One region of the Aquitalea sp. FG25 genome, then DNA from elsewhere that is predicted to be linked to it. Evidence: predicted binding sites of a transcription regulator. Region 1 holds the regulator's gene; the other holds the start of a gene.
The links. The regulator sigma-54, encoded in region 1, starts transcription at its own class of promoters, with help from an activator protein. The targets are predictions, from matches to a motif close to CTGGCACGCTTCATGCTT.
Positions count from the first base shown of each region.

Region 2: a site for sigma-54 is predicted at 5,469-5,486, ahead of ACODR9_RS08480 (nitrate/nitrite transporter). Genes of this name have one in related genera too.

Region 1 is NZ_JBMDJV010000023.1:29,594-37,313, reverse strand. Features, by position in the region: gene ACODR9_RS18550 (monovalent cation:proton antiporter family protein) at 1-1,451, opposite strand, end outside; gene ACODR9_RS18545 (KpsF/GutQ family sugar-phosphate isomerase) at 1,667-2,647, shown strand; gene ACODR9_RS18540 (KdsC family phosphatase) at 2,666-3,190, shown strand; gene lptC (LPS export ABC transporter periplasmic protein LptC) at 3,187-3,747, shown strand; gene lptA (lipopolysaccharide transport periplasmic protein LptA) at 3,737-4,291, shown strand; gene lptB (LPS export ABC transporter ATP-binding protein) at 4,288-5,019, shown strand; gene ACODR9_RS18520 (RNA polymerase factor sigma-54) at 5,023-6,444, shown strand; gene hpf (ribosome hibernation-promoting factor, HPF/YfiA family) at 6,516-6,839, shown strand; gene ptsN (PTS IIA-like nitrogen regulatory protein PtsN) at 6,961-7,425, shown strand; gene hprK (HPr(Ser) kinase/phosphatase) at 7,418-7,720, shown strand, end outside.
Region 2 is NZ_JBMDJV010000007.1:123,122-130,841, forward strand. Features, by position in the region: gene ACODR9_RS08450 (NADH-quinone oxidoreductase subunit L) at 1-1,218, opposite strand, end outside; gene ACODR9_RS08455 (LysR family transcriptional regulator) at 1,316-2,206, shown strand; gene ACODR9_RS08460 (hypothetical protein) at 2,448-2,867, shown strand; gene ACODR9_RS08465 ((R)-mandelonitrile lyase) at 3,134-3,556, shown strand; gene ACODR9_RS08470 (ANTAR domain-containing response regulator) at 3,707-4,297, shown strand; gene ACODR9_RS08475 (CmpA/NrtA family ABC transporter substrate-binding protein) at 4,307-5,410, shown strand; gene ACODR9_RS08480 (nitrate/nitrite transporter) at 5,663-6,865, shown strand; gene nirB (nitrite reductase large subunit NirB) at 6,890-7,720, shown strand, end outside.

The sequences.
Region 1 (7,720 bases):
AAGGCGGCGTGGGTATCGGCAAAGGTCACCACCACCACCTTGGCCCGCATCAGTCCACCGGCCACCAGTACTTCTTTCTTGCCCGCATCGCCAAACACCACCGGGTCACCGGCCTCACCAGCCTCGCGCACCCGTTCCGGGTCCATGTCCAGGGCAAAGAAAGGGATGTCTTCGGTTTCCATCAACCGGGCCAGCGCCTGGCCGCTGCGTCCGTAGCCACAAATCAGCACGTGGTCGGACTTACCCATGCTCTCCACCATCAGGTGGTGCAGACTGAAGGCCTGCATCATCCAGTCCTGCTTCACCAGACGACGGGTGATGGCTTCGCCGTGCATGATCATGAACGGGGCGACCAGCATGGACAGTAAAATAGCGGCAATGGCGGCCTGCTCGGTACTTTCGGCAATCAGCCCCAGGTTGCCGGACAGCGCCAGCAGCACAAAGCCAAACTCACCGCCCTGCGCCAGCGCCAGACCTGCGCGCATGGAATGGTTGGGCTGATGCCGCAGCAGACGGCCCAGCACAAACACAATGCCCAGCTTGGCCACCAACAACAGGCCCAGCATCAGTGCTACCTCACCAAACCGCTCAAACAGCACCGACAGCTGCAGGCGCATCCCCACGGTGACAAAAAAGAAGCCCAGCAGGATGTCGCGGAAGGGCTTGATGTCCTCTTCCACCTGATAACGGTATTCGGTCTCGGAAATCAGCATGCCGGCCACAAACGCCCCCAGCGCCAGCGACAGGCCGGACAGCTCGGTCAACCAGGCCACACCCAGGGTGATCAGCAGCACATTGATCATGAACAGCTCACCCGAGCGCTGGCGCGCCACCAGATGGAACCAGGGCCGCACCAGACGCTGACCAAAGAACAGCAGCAGGGCCATCACCACCACCACTTTCACCGCTGCCAGCCCCAGATCCATCCATAAGGTCTCGCTACCACCGGCAAAGGCCGGCAGCAGGATCAGCAGCGGCACCACGGCAATGTCCTGAAACAACAGCACGCCGATGGCCAGCTGACCATGCTGCAGGTTGAGCTCCAGCCGCTCGGTCAGCAATTTACTGACAATGGCGGTGGACGACATGGCCAGCGCACCGCCCACGGCAAAACCTGACAAGGCAGAACCGGTCAGCCAGCCCATTACCAGGGCAATCAGCGACAGCGTCACCACCACCTGTGCCAATCCCAAGCCAAATACCAGATGCCGCATCGCCCGCAGCTTGGGCAAGGAAAACTCCAGACCAATGGAGAACATCATGAACACGATGCCGATTTCACCGAGAAACTGCGTCTCTTCCCCCTCGGGAATCAGGCTGGCCACACCAGGACCGGCCAAGAAACCCACCACCAGATAGCCCAGCATAGGCGGGACGCGCAGGCTGCGGCACAAGGTAACGGACAACACGGCCGCCAGCAGAACCAGCACAATCGGGGCAAGCGAATGCATGAGCGCAACAATCTCCTGTGTAAACGCGGGAAAATCAACATGACGGTAACATCAGTTACCTGCAAAGATGAGCTGCCAGCAGCAAGCAGACAGCATAAAGCATGACCCGGACGCGGGCAAAAGCCATCCGGAGACGGCGCACTAAATCAGACACCAAGCAAAAGATGCACCAGCTTCTGCCTCAAGCGATTATAACCTTTGATATACTTTCCCCTATGGAAAAAGCTCAAACAAGCTCCCGGCTCGATCTGGCGCGTGAAGTGCTGCAGACCGAGGCGGATGCAATTCTGGCCCTGTCCCGTCGACTGAATGGCGATTTTCTACGCGCTGTCGATGCCATTCTGGCCTGCACCGGCCGCATCGTCGTTACCGGCATGGGCAAATCCGGCCATGTAGGCCGCAAGATTGCCGCCACCCTGGCCAGCACCGGCAGCCCGGCCTTTTTTGTCCATCCGGCAGAAGCCGCTCACGGCGATCTGGGCATGATTACCGCGCAAGACGTGGTGATTGCGCTGTCCAACTCCGGCGAATCGGGCGAAGTGGTTGCCCTGCTGCCCGCACTCAAGCGCAAGGGGCTGGTGCTGATCGGCATGACGGGTAATCCTGCATCCTCGCTGGGCCGCGAAGCCGACATCCTGCTGGATACCCAGGTGGAAAAAGAAGCCTGCCCGCTGGGCCTGGCCCCCACCACCAGCACCACGGTGCAGATTGCCCTGGGCGACGCCCTGGCCGTCACCCTGCTGGATGCGCGCCAGTTTGGCCCGGAAGACTTTGCCCTGTCCCACCCCGGTGGCAGCCTGGGGCGTCGCCTGCTGGTCCATGTCAAAGACCTGATGCACAGCGGCGACGAGCTGCCGCGCGTCTTGCCCGGCACACCGCTGAAAGATGCGCTGCTGGAAATGTCGCACCAGCGACTGGGCATGGTAGCCATTGCCACGGCAGACAATGCCATCAAGGGCATCTATACCGATGGCGACCTGCGCCGTACGCTGGAACATTCCGGCAATATCTACGATCTGATCATCGATCAGGTGATGAGCCCCGCCCCGCAAACCATCCTGCACAGCAAGCTGGCTACCGAAGCGGTTCATCTGATGGAGCAGCGTCGCATCACCAGCCTCTTGGTGGTGGATGCCGACGGCAAACTGGCCGGTGCCATCCACATGCACGACCTGCTCAAGGCCGGCGTCGTCTAGCCGCCAACAAGGAAGCCCATGCAAGCCATCACCGAACAAGCCCGCAAGATCAAACTGCTGATCATGGACGTGGACGGCGTCCTGACCGACGGCCGTATCTACTACAACGCCCAGGGCGAAGAGAGCAAATCCTTCTACGTGCAGGACGGCCTTGGCCTGAAACTGCTGCAATCCACCGGCGTACGCCTGGCCATCATCTCCGGACGCGCCGACCGCTGCGTAGAGCATCGTGCCCAGGCACTGGGCATCGACTTCTACTTCGGCGGCATCCACAACAAGCAAGAAGCCCTGAACCAACTGCTGGAACAAGCCGCCGTCAATCTGGAAGAATGCGCCTTCATCGGCGATGACCTCATCGATCTGCCGGTACTGCGCCGCGTCGGCCTGGCCGTGGCCGTGCCGGCCGCCCCCACCCTGGTGCGCCAGCACGCGCACTATGTCACCGGTTTTCCCGGCGGGCAGGGCGCAGTGCGCGAACTGGCCGAGCTCATCATGCAGGCACAGGGCAGCTTTGACGCCATCCTGGCCCGGTACATGGCATGATCCGTTCGCACCGTCTGTTTCCCATCCTGCTGGTGCTGATTACCGGCCTGCTCACCGTCTGGCTGGACGCCGTGTCACGCTGGCAGCCCAACAAACGCGAACTTGACCCCAACAAGCCGGAAGTGGTGGCCGAAAACGTCATGGCCACCCGCTTCGACCCCAAGGGAATGCTGCAGGAGAAGCTGATTGCCAGCCGCATGTGGCAATACCCTGACCGCACCGAATCGTATTTCGAAGCACCAGACCTGCAAAGCTACAAGAACGGCGCACTGGCCTATCACGCCATCGGCGAGAGCGGTCGGTTCAACAGCAAAACCAAACAGGTGCTGTTCGACAAGAAAGTCACACTGATCCAGCCTGCCACCAGCACGCAGCAGGAAACCCGTGTACTCAGCAGCAATATGCGTATCGACACCGTACGCCATATCGCCCAGTCTGCAGCCCTCACCCACTTCTACTACGGCAAGTCGACCGGCAGCGCCGTCGGCTTCATCTACGAACAGCAGGCCGGCCAGTTGCAACTGCTGTCCAATGCAAAGGTCACTTATGAAAAATAACTGCCGCCGCTTCATCCGACTGGCCTGGCTGGCGCTAGGCCTGTGCGCTCTCCAGACTGCCCATGCGGAAAAGGCTGACCGCGATAAACCCATCGAAATCAGCGCTGACCGAGGTAATCTCGATCAGCTCAAGGGCGTCACGGTATGGCAAGGCAATGTCATCATCATTCAGGGGACACTCAAGCTGAATGCCGACCGCGCCACCGTCACTCAGGACAAGCAGGGTAACCAGACCATGCAAGCCACTGGCCGCCAGGTGGTCTTCCGCCAGAAAATGGACGGCAAAAACGAGTGGATCGAAGGCCAGGCCAACCAGCTGGACTACAACACCGTCACCCACGCCGCAGTACTGACCGGCAACGCCCGCGTCAAACGCGGCAACGACCTGGTCATCGGCAATGTGATTACCTACAACACCGAAACCGAGATGTATGACGTCAGCAGCGGAGCCAGCAGCAATGGTGGCCGCGTCACCGCCATCATCCAGCCCAAGCCCAGGGACAACAGCCCTGCCGCCAAAAAAACCGACGGAAGTGCGCAATGACTGGCCCCAGCATCCTTAAAGTGGAGCGGCTGAAAAAGCGCTTCAAAAAACGTACGGTGGTCAAAGACGTCGCCTTGCAGATTCAGAGCGGCGAAGTCGTCGGTTTGCTTGGCCCCAACGGTGCCGGCAAAACCACCAGCTTTTACATGATTGTCGGGCTGATCGGTGCCGATGAAGGTGAAATCACGCTGGATGGCAGCAGCATCACCCACCTGCCCATCCATCAGCGCGCCCGCCTTGGCCTTGGCTACCTGCCGCAAGAAGCCTCCATCTTCCGCAAGATGACGGTGGAAGAAAACATCACCGCCGTACTGGAAATTGCCGGTTACAAAGGAGACATGCTGGAGCAGGAGCTCAGCCTGCTGCTGGATGACCTCAACATCGCCCACCTGCGGGAAAGCAATGCGCTATCTCTGTCCGGTGGCGAGCGCCGCCGGGTGGAAATTGCCCGGGTACTGGCCACCCGTCCGCGCTTCATCCTGCTGGATGAACCCTTTGCCGGCGTTGACCCGATCGCCGTCATCGACATCCAGAAAATCATCACCTTCCTGCAACAGCGTGGCATCGGCGTACTGATCACCGACCACAACGTCCGGGAAACCCTGCGTATCTGCGACCGGGCTTACATCATCAGCGATGGCTCGGTACTGGCATCCGGCGAACCGGAAGAACTGGTCAACAACGAGAAAGTGCGCCAGGTGTACCTGGGCGAGCACTTCCACCTGTAAACCATGAAACAATCATTACAGCTCCGGGTTTCACAGCAACTCACCCTCACCCCGCAACTGCAACAGTCAATCAAGCTGCTGCAGCTGTCCACGCTCGACCTGCAAACCGAGGTAGAACGCTTCCTGCTGGACAACCCCATGCTGGAACGCGGCGATGACCTGCCCGCGCAAGAAGGCCCCGCCACCGAATCCGCTAGCAGCAACGAAGAATCAACCACGCCAGCATCGGACAGCAGCGACAATGACAGCCACAACGAAAGCAGCGGCGAGCTGACCGACTGGGGCAGCGGCAGCCGACGCAACGACGGTGACGATGAGTTCGACCCCATGCTGAATGTCCCCTGCCCGGTCAGCCTGCGCGAACACCTGCTGGCCCAGCTGGGAGAGCTGACGCTGCCCACCAGGGATCAGGCCATCGTGCAGCTGCTGATTGAAGAACTGGACGACAACGGTTTTCTCACCATCGACCTGGAAGAACTGGCCAGTAATCTGCCACTAGAACTGGAGCTGGAAAGCGACGAACTGATGGTTGGCCTGCGCCTGCTGCAGCAATTCGACCCAGCAGGCATTGCCGCGCGCAGCCTGGCCGAATCACTGAGTCTGCAGCTGGCACGCCTGCCACAGCAAGAGCCTGGCCATGCCCTGGCACGCAAGATCGTGGCAGAACACCTTAGTTTGCTCGGCAATCGGGACTACACCCGCCTCAAACGCATACTGGGTGCAGATGACGAAGCCATCCGTCAGGCCCAGCAATTGATTTCCCGGCTAACGCCCCACCCCGCTGCCGGTTTTGGCGGTGAAGATGTGCACTATGTCATTCCCGATGTCACCGTACGCAAGCGCAAGGGCCACTGGGTGGCAGAACTCAACAACGGAGCCGTACCGCGACTACGCGTCAATCAGCTGTACGCCCAGATGCTGTCGGAAAACCGCAGTACGGCAGGTGAACTGACCGGTCGCCTGCAAGAAGCGAAGTGGCTGGTCAAGAACATCCAGCAACGATTTGACACCATTCTGAAAGTGTCAGAAGCTATAGTCGAAAGGCAACAAGCGTTCTTTGAACACGGTGAAGTGGCCATGCGCCCGCTCATCCTGCGCGACATCGCAGACGAGCTGGGATTGCATGAATCCACAGTGTCACGCGTCACCACCCAGAAATACCTGCTCTGCCCGCGCGGCCTGTTCGAACTGAAATACTTTTTCGGCAGTGCACTGGAAACCGACAGCGGCGGCGAATGCTCAGCCACAGCCATCAAGGCCCATATCCGTCGCATGATCGATGGCGAGAACACCGCCAAGCCACTTTCGGACAGCGCCATTGCCGACGAACTGGGCAAGCAAGGGATACAGGTTGCAAGACGCACCGTTGCGAAGTATCGTGAAGCTATGCAGATACCGCCGGTCAATCTGCGCAAGGCACTGTAAAGCGTGTCTTGAAGAATATCCGCTCGCCCGGCCGACCCGACCGGGCAGTCAACACAAGAAGGAGTTAGGGTATGAACCTCAAAGTAACCGGTCTCCACCTCGAAGTAACCCCGGCAATCCGTGAATTTCTGGAAAGCAAGCTGGAACGTATCACCCGCCACGTCGATCACGTGATCGACGTCACCGTCACCCTGTCGGTGGACAAGCTGGTGCAGAAAGCAGAAGTCAACGTTCACCTTTCCGGCAAGGATATCCACGTAGAAGCCACCGACTCCGACATGTACGCTGCCATCGATGCGCTGATGGACAAGCTGGATCGACAGGTACTCAAGCACAAGGAAAAACAGAGCGAACATCGCGTAACGCCGCAAGTTCAGCCGGAAGCATCCCTGTAATCACCTGACCTACGATGCGGGAACCCAACGGGTTCCCGTTTTTATTTGCACGGAGCCTTTTTCATTTTGCTGAAGGCAACGTAGAATTGGCCAGTTTTTGTCGCCGTGTGCATACATTCCTATGAGCCTGATTGGCAAAATCCTGACACAGGACCACATTCTTCCGGACCTGGATGTCGCCAGCAAGAAACGTGTCTTCGAGCAGGTGGGCCTCCTTATCGAAAATACCCACGGCATTGCGCGCAGTGAAATTTTCGACTGCCTGTTCGCCAGGGAAAAACTGGGTTCCACCGGCCTGGGCCAAGGCGTGGCGATTCCGCATGGCCGGGCGAGAGGGCTCAAGGAAGCCGCAGGCGTCTTCATCCGCCTGAAAAACCCCATTCCTTTCGACGCCCCGGACGGCAAGCCCGTGCAAAGCCTGTTTGTGCTGCTGGTTCCGGAGCAGGCAACTGATCTGCACCTGCAGGTTCTGTCCGAACTGGCCCAGCTTTTCTCCAGCAAACAATTGCGTGAGCAACTGCTGAGTGCGCCATCGCGTGCCGATCTGTACCAGCTGCTTACCGGATGGAATACCAACAATGCCTAGCATTACCGTGCGCCGGTTGTATCAGGACAATCAGCAAAAGCTTAACCTGACCTGGGTTGCAGGAACCGGCGGCGCGGACAGCCCCATCGGCAATGACGAACAACGCCCAACGCTGGCGCTGGTAGGCCACCTCAACTTCATCCACCCCAACCGGGTCCAGGTTCTGGGCCTGGCTGAGGTCGATTACCTGAACCGGCTGGAACAGTCAGCGGCCAAGACGGCGCTGGACCAGCTGTTCCACAAGACCATGTCGGTGGTAATGGTGGCCAATGGCCAGCAAGTACCCAAGCTGCTG
Region 2 (7,720 bases), on a different contig from region 1:
CCGGGCAAACAGGGTGTGCAGCAGCAGGTAGATCTGGCATAGCAGCAGCGCCAGCGCATAGCCGCGCATGCTGCGCTGGCAGAGCGGGGCCAGGCCCAGGCCGATGATCACGATCAGCAGCAGCGGCGGTTGCAGGGCGTGACCCAGCGCCAGCTGCCAGCCTTGCAGGCTGGCCAGCAGCAGGGCAATGCCAGCCACGCCGCTGGCCAGATGCCAGCCTTTGCCCTTGGCTGGCGTGCTGGCCGACTGGCGGATGGTGGCGCGCACCTGGTTGCCCGAACTGAGAAAAGCATGTGCCTTATAGATGGAGTGGGTGATCAGATGCAGCAGGGCCAGCGAGTACTGCCCCAGCCCGCACTCCATCAGCATAAAGCCCATCTGGGCGCAGGTAGACCAGGCCAGGCGCAGCTTGATGCTGATGCGGGTTTGCATCACCCAGCAGGCCAGACCGGCAGTCACGCCACCCCATACCACCAGTAGCCAGGCGGTCAGTGGTACTGCCGTCCACAGCGCGGCCAGCTTGATCAGCACCATGCCGCCCAGATTCACCACCCCAGCATGCAGCAGGGCCGAAATCGGGGTTGGGGCTTCCATCACCTGGGTCAGCCAGCCGTGAAACGGCAATTGCGCGGTTTTCAGCAGCACGCAGCACACCAGCAGCAGCGCACCGGCATCGCGGGCCAGCACGGCGGCAGGCGCTGTCAGCGGGCGGGCGATATCGGCAAAGGCAGGCGAGGCTACCGCCCAGGCAATCAGGCCCGCCCCCAGCAACAGGCACAGTTCGGCCAACCGGCTGGCCACGGCTTCGCGCCGGGCGGCAATGCGGGCCTGTGGCCGCTCGGGGTAAAAGGTCAGCAGGCTTTGCAGAGCCGGACTGGTCAGCAGCCAGCCCGCCAGCAGGGTGGGCCAGTCCTGGCTGGCCACCACCAGGGTGGCACCGGCCAGCAGCCAGCCCACCGCACGCAGAAAACGGGCCTGGCCTGCTTCGCCACTGAAATAGCGCACCGAAAAGCGCAGGATCACCCAGGCCAGCAGTTGAATAAGCAACTGGAATAGCAGGGCAGGCTGCAGGCCTTGCCACAGCATCAGCAGCAAGGCCGCCGCCGCGCCAGCAGCGGCGCTAGCCTGGGCCAGTTGCCAGTGACGCTGCTGGCTGGTGCGCAGCAGTGCCGTCAGCAACCAGGGCAGGGCCAGCAATGTGTGAAAAGAGAGATCCATGAGATGGCTGGCTAATGAGTGAAAACACCGGCACTATGCCCGCCATCGCTTGTTCGGTAAAATACATTAATATTCACAAATCAATCTATTAAACAGAATGATAAATCGCCTCAACTATCATCACCTGTATTATTTCTGGCGCGTGGCGGCAGAAGGCCACCTGACGCGCACCGCCGAACGGCTGCATATATCGCAGTCGGCGCTGTCGGCGCAAATCCGCCAGCTGGAAGAACAACTGGGCACGCCCTTGTTTCTGCGCGAAGGCAAAAAACTGCTGCTAACCGAAATGGGCGCATCGGTACTGCGCTATGCCGAAGCTATTTTTGCGCTGGGCAATGAGCTGCTGGCCACCACCACCAGCACGGATGCCGGGCAGGGCGGCCAGCTGCGCATTGGCAGCGTATCCACCTTGTCACGCAATTTTCTGGAAAGCTTTTTGCACCCAGTACTGGGGCGGCAGTCGGTAAAACTTAATCTGGAGGCTGGCGGGCTGGAGGAGCTGCTGAGCCGGTTGGCGGCCTTTGAGCTGGATGTGGTGCTGAGTAATCGCCCGGTGATTGCCGATGACAAGCACCCGTGGCGCTGTCGCACGCTGGCGCGGCAGGAGGTGTGCCTGATCGGGCCGCCCGGACTGGTGCAGGGGCCGTTCGACCTGACGCAGATACTGCGTCAGCAGTGGCTGATGGTGCCCAGTGCCAAAAGCGAAATCCGTGTGCGCTTTGACCTCTTGTGCGAAAAACTGGGGATAGAACCGCGCATCCGTGCCGAGGTGGACGATATGGCCACCCTGCGTTTGCTGGCGCGTGATGCCGGTGCGGTGGCGCTGATTCCGGCCATTGTGGTGAAGGACGAACTGGGCAAGGGGCTGCTGGAAAAATACGGCTCGGTGCAGGGGGTGGAAGAAACCTTCTACGCCATTACCGTACGCCGCCGGTTTGAAGCGCCGCATCTGAAGGAACTGTTCCAGCTGTTTGCCATGCCAAGCTGAGCGGCAGGTGCGGCCCATTCAACTGGTGAATGATGGTGGATGCAAAATGCCATTCATGGGCTGGCGGATTCGCCAGGGCAGGGCGAGGCAGGGTGCGGTTGCCGGCTGTGTAAGATTGGGTAAATAAAGTTATTGCTGTTTAAATTTGCCATTACATTGCTAATCAATTTCCATGCAGGCAGTGCAGATAAACTGCCTGTTAACACCGTGAATCAACCCCGCTTTTCAGCTGCCCATCCTCATGCGTCACTTGAAGACTGCACGCCTGCTTGTTTGTTGTCTTGCCCTGAATGATGGCCTGGCCACCGCTGTGCGGGCGCAGGCCGCGCCACTGTACTGGCAATGTAGCGACCAGTGCGAACAACATGCCGAAATGGAAAACAAGCCAGTGCACAAGGAAAAGAACGGTAATCTTTCCGTCTGGTGGCGCGTTAATTTTGCCCTTGGCGGTAGCGCGGTGCACAGCGCAGAAGTAATGACCGAGCTGGATTGCCTGGCTGGTTTTGGCCGGGACCGGGCGATTGTCTATTTTGAGCAGCCCAGGCTGGCAGGCGGGGTGAAGGGCTTCAGCATCGATAATGGCTGGTACACCCTGAATACACAGCGTTTCAATGACTTCCTGCTCAAAGTGTGCAGCACGTACACGGCAGCGGCGGATTGACCATGTGACGCGTCGTGCCGCTCAGCCCGGCCCCCGCAGCAGTGTCAAAGAAGGTTTGCCGGGTGTTGTCGTCGGCGCGGGCCATGCATGCCCCCCTTATGCCGCTGGGCGGTTTGGGCAAAACATCAGCAAGACTGATGAGCCGCATTCAGCAAGGTATGTTGTGCAAGAGACCTACCGCCAGCGGGCGGCTGGGCCTAAAGTGATAATGCCGCTGGCAAGGAAATCAACAGCGGCATGATGCTAACTTGCCAAGGAGCAGCGCCATGGAATTGCACATCAGCCGTGCGGGCAGCCAGCCCGCCATGCGTGGGCCAGAAGAGTGGTTTACCGGCCAGGTCCGGGTGGATATGTTGTTCCAGCCGCAGGAGCCCGCGCGGGCATCCGGTGCCAGCGTCACCTTCGAGCCGGGTGCACGTACTGCCTGGCACACCCACCCACGGGGACAGACCTTGCTGGTGACTGCCGGCTGTGGCCTGATCTGCCGCTGGGGTGGAGAGGTTCAGATCATCCGGCCCGGTGATGTGGTATGGATACCTGCTGGCCTCAAACACTGGCATGGTGCCACCACCAGCACCGCCATGACGCATATTGCGATTCAGGAGCAGGAAAACGGTGTTGCCGCCCACTGGGCGGAACCGGTCAGTGACAGCCAGTATCAGCAAGCGCAGCCAGCGACGCTGTCGTAAAAACCACCCCATAAGCGGCATCCTTACCCGCTTGCGCGGCAGCCTTGGCGATTCGCCGCTTGTCCGCGCCCAGCGCTATCGCCACGATGCGCTGGCATGTGCAGGCACGAATATTGCACTTGTTGATGGCAACCACTTCCAGATGCTGCCATGACTGCTTCCACTCCATTACGACTGCTGCTGGTCAACGATACCGACCGCCCGATGGCACAGCTGCATGCGGCGCTGACGGCGGCGGGCTATCTGGTGATTGCCCAGGCCCAGGGTGCAGCCGAGCTGCTGCAACTGGTGGACAGCCAGGCACCGGACATCATCATCATCGATACCGAATCCCCCTCGCGTGACACGCTGGAACAACTGGCACTGATGGGCCATGCCGCACCGCGCCCGGTGGTGATGTTTGCCGAACAGGGCGGCCTGAGCACCATTCAGGCTGCGGTCAGCGCCGGGGTTACCGCCTATGTGGTGGACCAGGTGGCCGCCAGCCGGCTGGCCCCCATCATCGACATGGCGCGGGTGAAGTTTGAAGAAGACGCGCGGCTGAAAAAACGGCTGGCCGAGGTGGAAGAACAACTGGCCGACCGCAAGCTGATCGAACGTGCCAAGGGCATCCTGATGGAGCGCCGCCAGTTGTCCGAAGCCGAAGCCTATGCGCTGCTGCGCAGCCAGGCCATGCAAAGCGGCCTGCGCCTGGCCGAACTGTCCCGCCAATTGATCAATTCCAGCAAGTTGCTGGGCTGAAAGCCTTTCATGACTGCTCCTGCATCCCCGTACAAACTCAAGCTGGGCTTTGTGGCCCTGACAGACTGCGCCGCACTGGTGGCTGCCCACAAGCTGGGGCTGGACCGGGAGCTGGGCCTGCAGTTTTGCCTGCAGCGCCAGCCGTCCTGGTCTGCCGTGCGCGACAAGCTGAGCAGCGGGCAGCTGGATGCCGCGCATGCCTTGTATTGCCTGGTGTATGGCATGCAACTGGGCATGGGCAGCCCGCAATGCGATATGGCCATCCTGATGACGCTGAACCAGAACGGGCAGGGCATCAGCCTGGCTCCAGCCCTGGCGCAGCAATACCGCCAGGGCACCAGCCTGAGCCAGATCAGCCAGCAACTGGGCCGTCCACTGACGCTGGCGCATACCTTTCCCACCGGCACCCATGCCATGTGGCTGTACTACTGGCTGGCGGCGCAGGGCATACACCCCTTGCGTGACGCCCGCTGTGTGGTAATTCCCCCGGCACAGATGGGCGATGCGATGCAGGGCGGCATGCTGGATGGCTTTTGTGCTGGCCAGCCCTGGCATGCGCTGGCACAGCAGCACGGCGTGGCCAGCCTGGTGGCTGACAGCGCCGCCATCTGGCCGGATCATCCGGAGAAAGTGCTGGCCTGCCGTCGCGAGCTGGCGCAGCAGCAGCCGGATCTGGCCGGGCGTATGGTGCAGGCGCTGTTATTGGCCAGCCACTGGCTGGACCAGCCGGAAAACCATGCCCAGGCCGCCGCCTGGCTGGCGGAAGACGACTATCTGGCCATGCCGGCGGAGCTGATTCTGCAGCATTGGGAAAGCACTGATGTCAGCCCGCTGCGCTTTTGCGCTGATGGCCAGGTCAATTACCCCTATCTGTCGGATGGCTTGTGGTTTCTGCAGCAATACCGCCGCTGGGGCATGTGGCAGGGCGATGGCGAGCAAGCAGTGGTGGCCGCAGTCAACCAGACCGCGCTGTACGAGCAGGCGGCCAGAAACTGCGGCCTGCCGCTGCCCGTCCCGGCTGGCCGCCACAGCGTACTGATGGACGGCTGCCACTGGCCAGCACCCGCCGATGCCGCGCCCATTGTCGGTGCGATGCTGAATTTTACGCACTGATGCGGTGCAACATAGGGCTAAAAACAGCGTAATCCGGTCGCTAACAGGCTTTTTGCAGCTGGCACGCTATTTGCAATGATTACCTCGCAGCGGCGCAATGGCGTGCCACTGCACCAGACATCACGGCAGTGGCCAACGGCGGCCGCTACCGACACGGACAACGGCGTCCTCTCCTGATTTCACCATCAGGGAGGACGCCGTTTTTGTTTTGGCCATTTGGCGGGAAGCTCGCTTCCCCGACAGGAGCACTACATGGACCGCACTTTCTGGCAAGCCGGACACAAGCCCACCCTGTTTTCAGCCTTTCTGTATTTCGACCTCAGTTTCATGGTGTGGTATCTGCTGGGGCCCTTGCAGGTGCCTATTGCCAGCGCACTGCACCTGTCCACCCAGCAGCGCGGCCTGATGGTAGCCACGCCGATTCTGGCCGGGGCCATCCTGCGCCTGCTGATGGGCGTGCTGGTGGACCGCATCGGCGCACGCGGAGCCGGCATCATCGGCCAGCTGATCGTGATTGCCGCCTTGCTGGGGGCCTGGCAGATCGGCATTGCCAGCCTGGGCGGTGCGCTGCTGCTGGGCCTGTTCCTGGGCGTGGCCGGGGCCTCGTTTGCGGTGTCGCTGCCGCTGGCTTCGCGCTGGTATCCGCCGCAGCATCAGGGCACGGCCATGGGTATTGCCGGGGCGGGGAACTCCGGCACCGTGCTGGCCGCCTTGTTTGCCCCGGCGCTGGCGCTGGCCTTTGGCTGGCAAAACGTGTTCGGCCTGGCCTGCATTCCGCTCATTGCTGCGCTGGCTATCTTCACCTGCTGTGCCAAGGACGCACCGAATGCGCCACCGGCCAAGAAGCTGGCCGACTATCTGGCCGTGTTGAAGGAAAAAGACGCCTGGTGGTTCATGTTTTTCTATTCGATGACCTTTGGCGGCTTCTCCGGCTTTGCCAGCGCGCTGCCGGGCTACTTCCACGACCAATTCGCTTTTGATGCCAAAACCGCAGGCATGTATACCGCCGCCTGTGTGTTTGCCGGTTCGGTGATGCGTCCGCTGGGCGGCATGCTGGCCGACCGTCTGGGTGGTACCCGCTCGCTGCTGGCGGTGTACCTGTGCTGCGCGCTGCTGATTGGCGCAGCCGGTTTCAATGTGGGTGGTTCTTCGGTGGCGCTGGTGCTGTTCATCCTGGCCATGCTGTGCCTGGGTGCCGGTAACGGCGCGGTGTTTCAACTGGTGCCGCAGCGCTTTGGCAAGGAAATCGGCGTGATGACCGGCCTGGTGGGTATGGCGGGCGGGGTGGGCGGTTTTGCCCTGGCCGCCAGCCTGGGTGCCATCAAGCAGGCTACCGGTGGCTATGCCGCTGGCCTGTGGCTGTTTGCCTGCCTGTGCTGCCTGGCCTGGTTGAGCCTGGCTGGGGTGAAACAACGCTGGCGCAGTGGCTGGACCGTTGCCGCAGCCCGCGTCTAAGAAGCAAAGGAGAGCATGATGGACATGGCAGAACTGCAGGGCAAAACCCGGCAAAAGCTGGTGGTGGTGGGCAACGGCATGGCTGGTATCCGCACCGTGGAAGAGTTGCTGGGCCTGGCACCGGACTTGTATGACATCACTGTGTTTGGTGCCGAGCCGCACCCCAACTACAACCGCATCCTGCTGTCGCCGGTATTGGCCGGGGAACAGGACTTCAAAGACATCATTCTCAACAGCGAGCAGTGGTATGCCGAACACGGCATCACCCTGCACATGGGCAAGAATGTGGCCACCATCGACCGGGTGCGCCGCAAAGTCATCGCCGAGGATGGCACCGAAGCGGCTTACGACCGCCTGCTGCTGGCCACCGGCTCCACGCCTTTCATGCTGCCGGTGCCGGGCAAGGAACTGGACGGGGTGATCAGCTACCGCGACATCCGTGATACCGAACTGATGATGGAAGCCGCCAAGACCAAGCGTCAGGCGGTGGTGATTGGCGGTGGCCTGCTGGGGCTGGAAGCCGCCAACGGCCTGAAGCTGCGCGGCATGGAGGTGACGGTGGTGCATCTGGGCGACTGGCTGCTGGACCGCCAGCTGGACGATGTGGCCGGAGACTTGCTGCGCCGGGCGCTGGAGGAACGCGGCATCGGCTTTTTGCTGGGCAAGCAGACCGCCGCCATTCTGGATGACGGTGCGGGCGGCGTGGCCGGGGTGCGTTTCAGCGATGGCGAGCAGGTAGCAGCGCAACTGGTGGTAATGGCGGTGGGCATTCGCCCCAATACTGCGCTGGCGGAATCCTGCGGCCTGCATTGCGAGCGCGGCATCGTGGTGAGCGATGCCCTGCAAACCTACGAC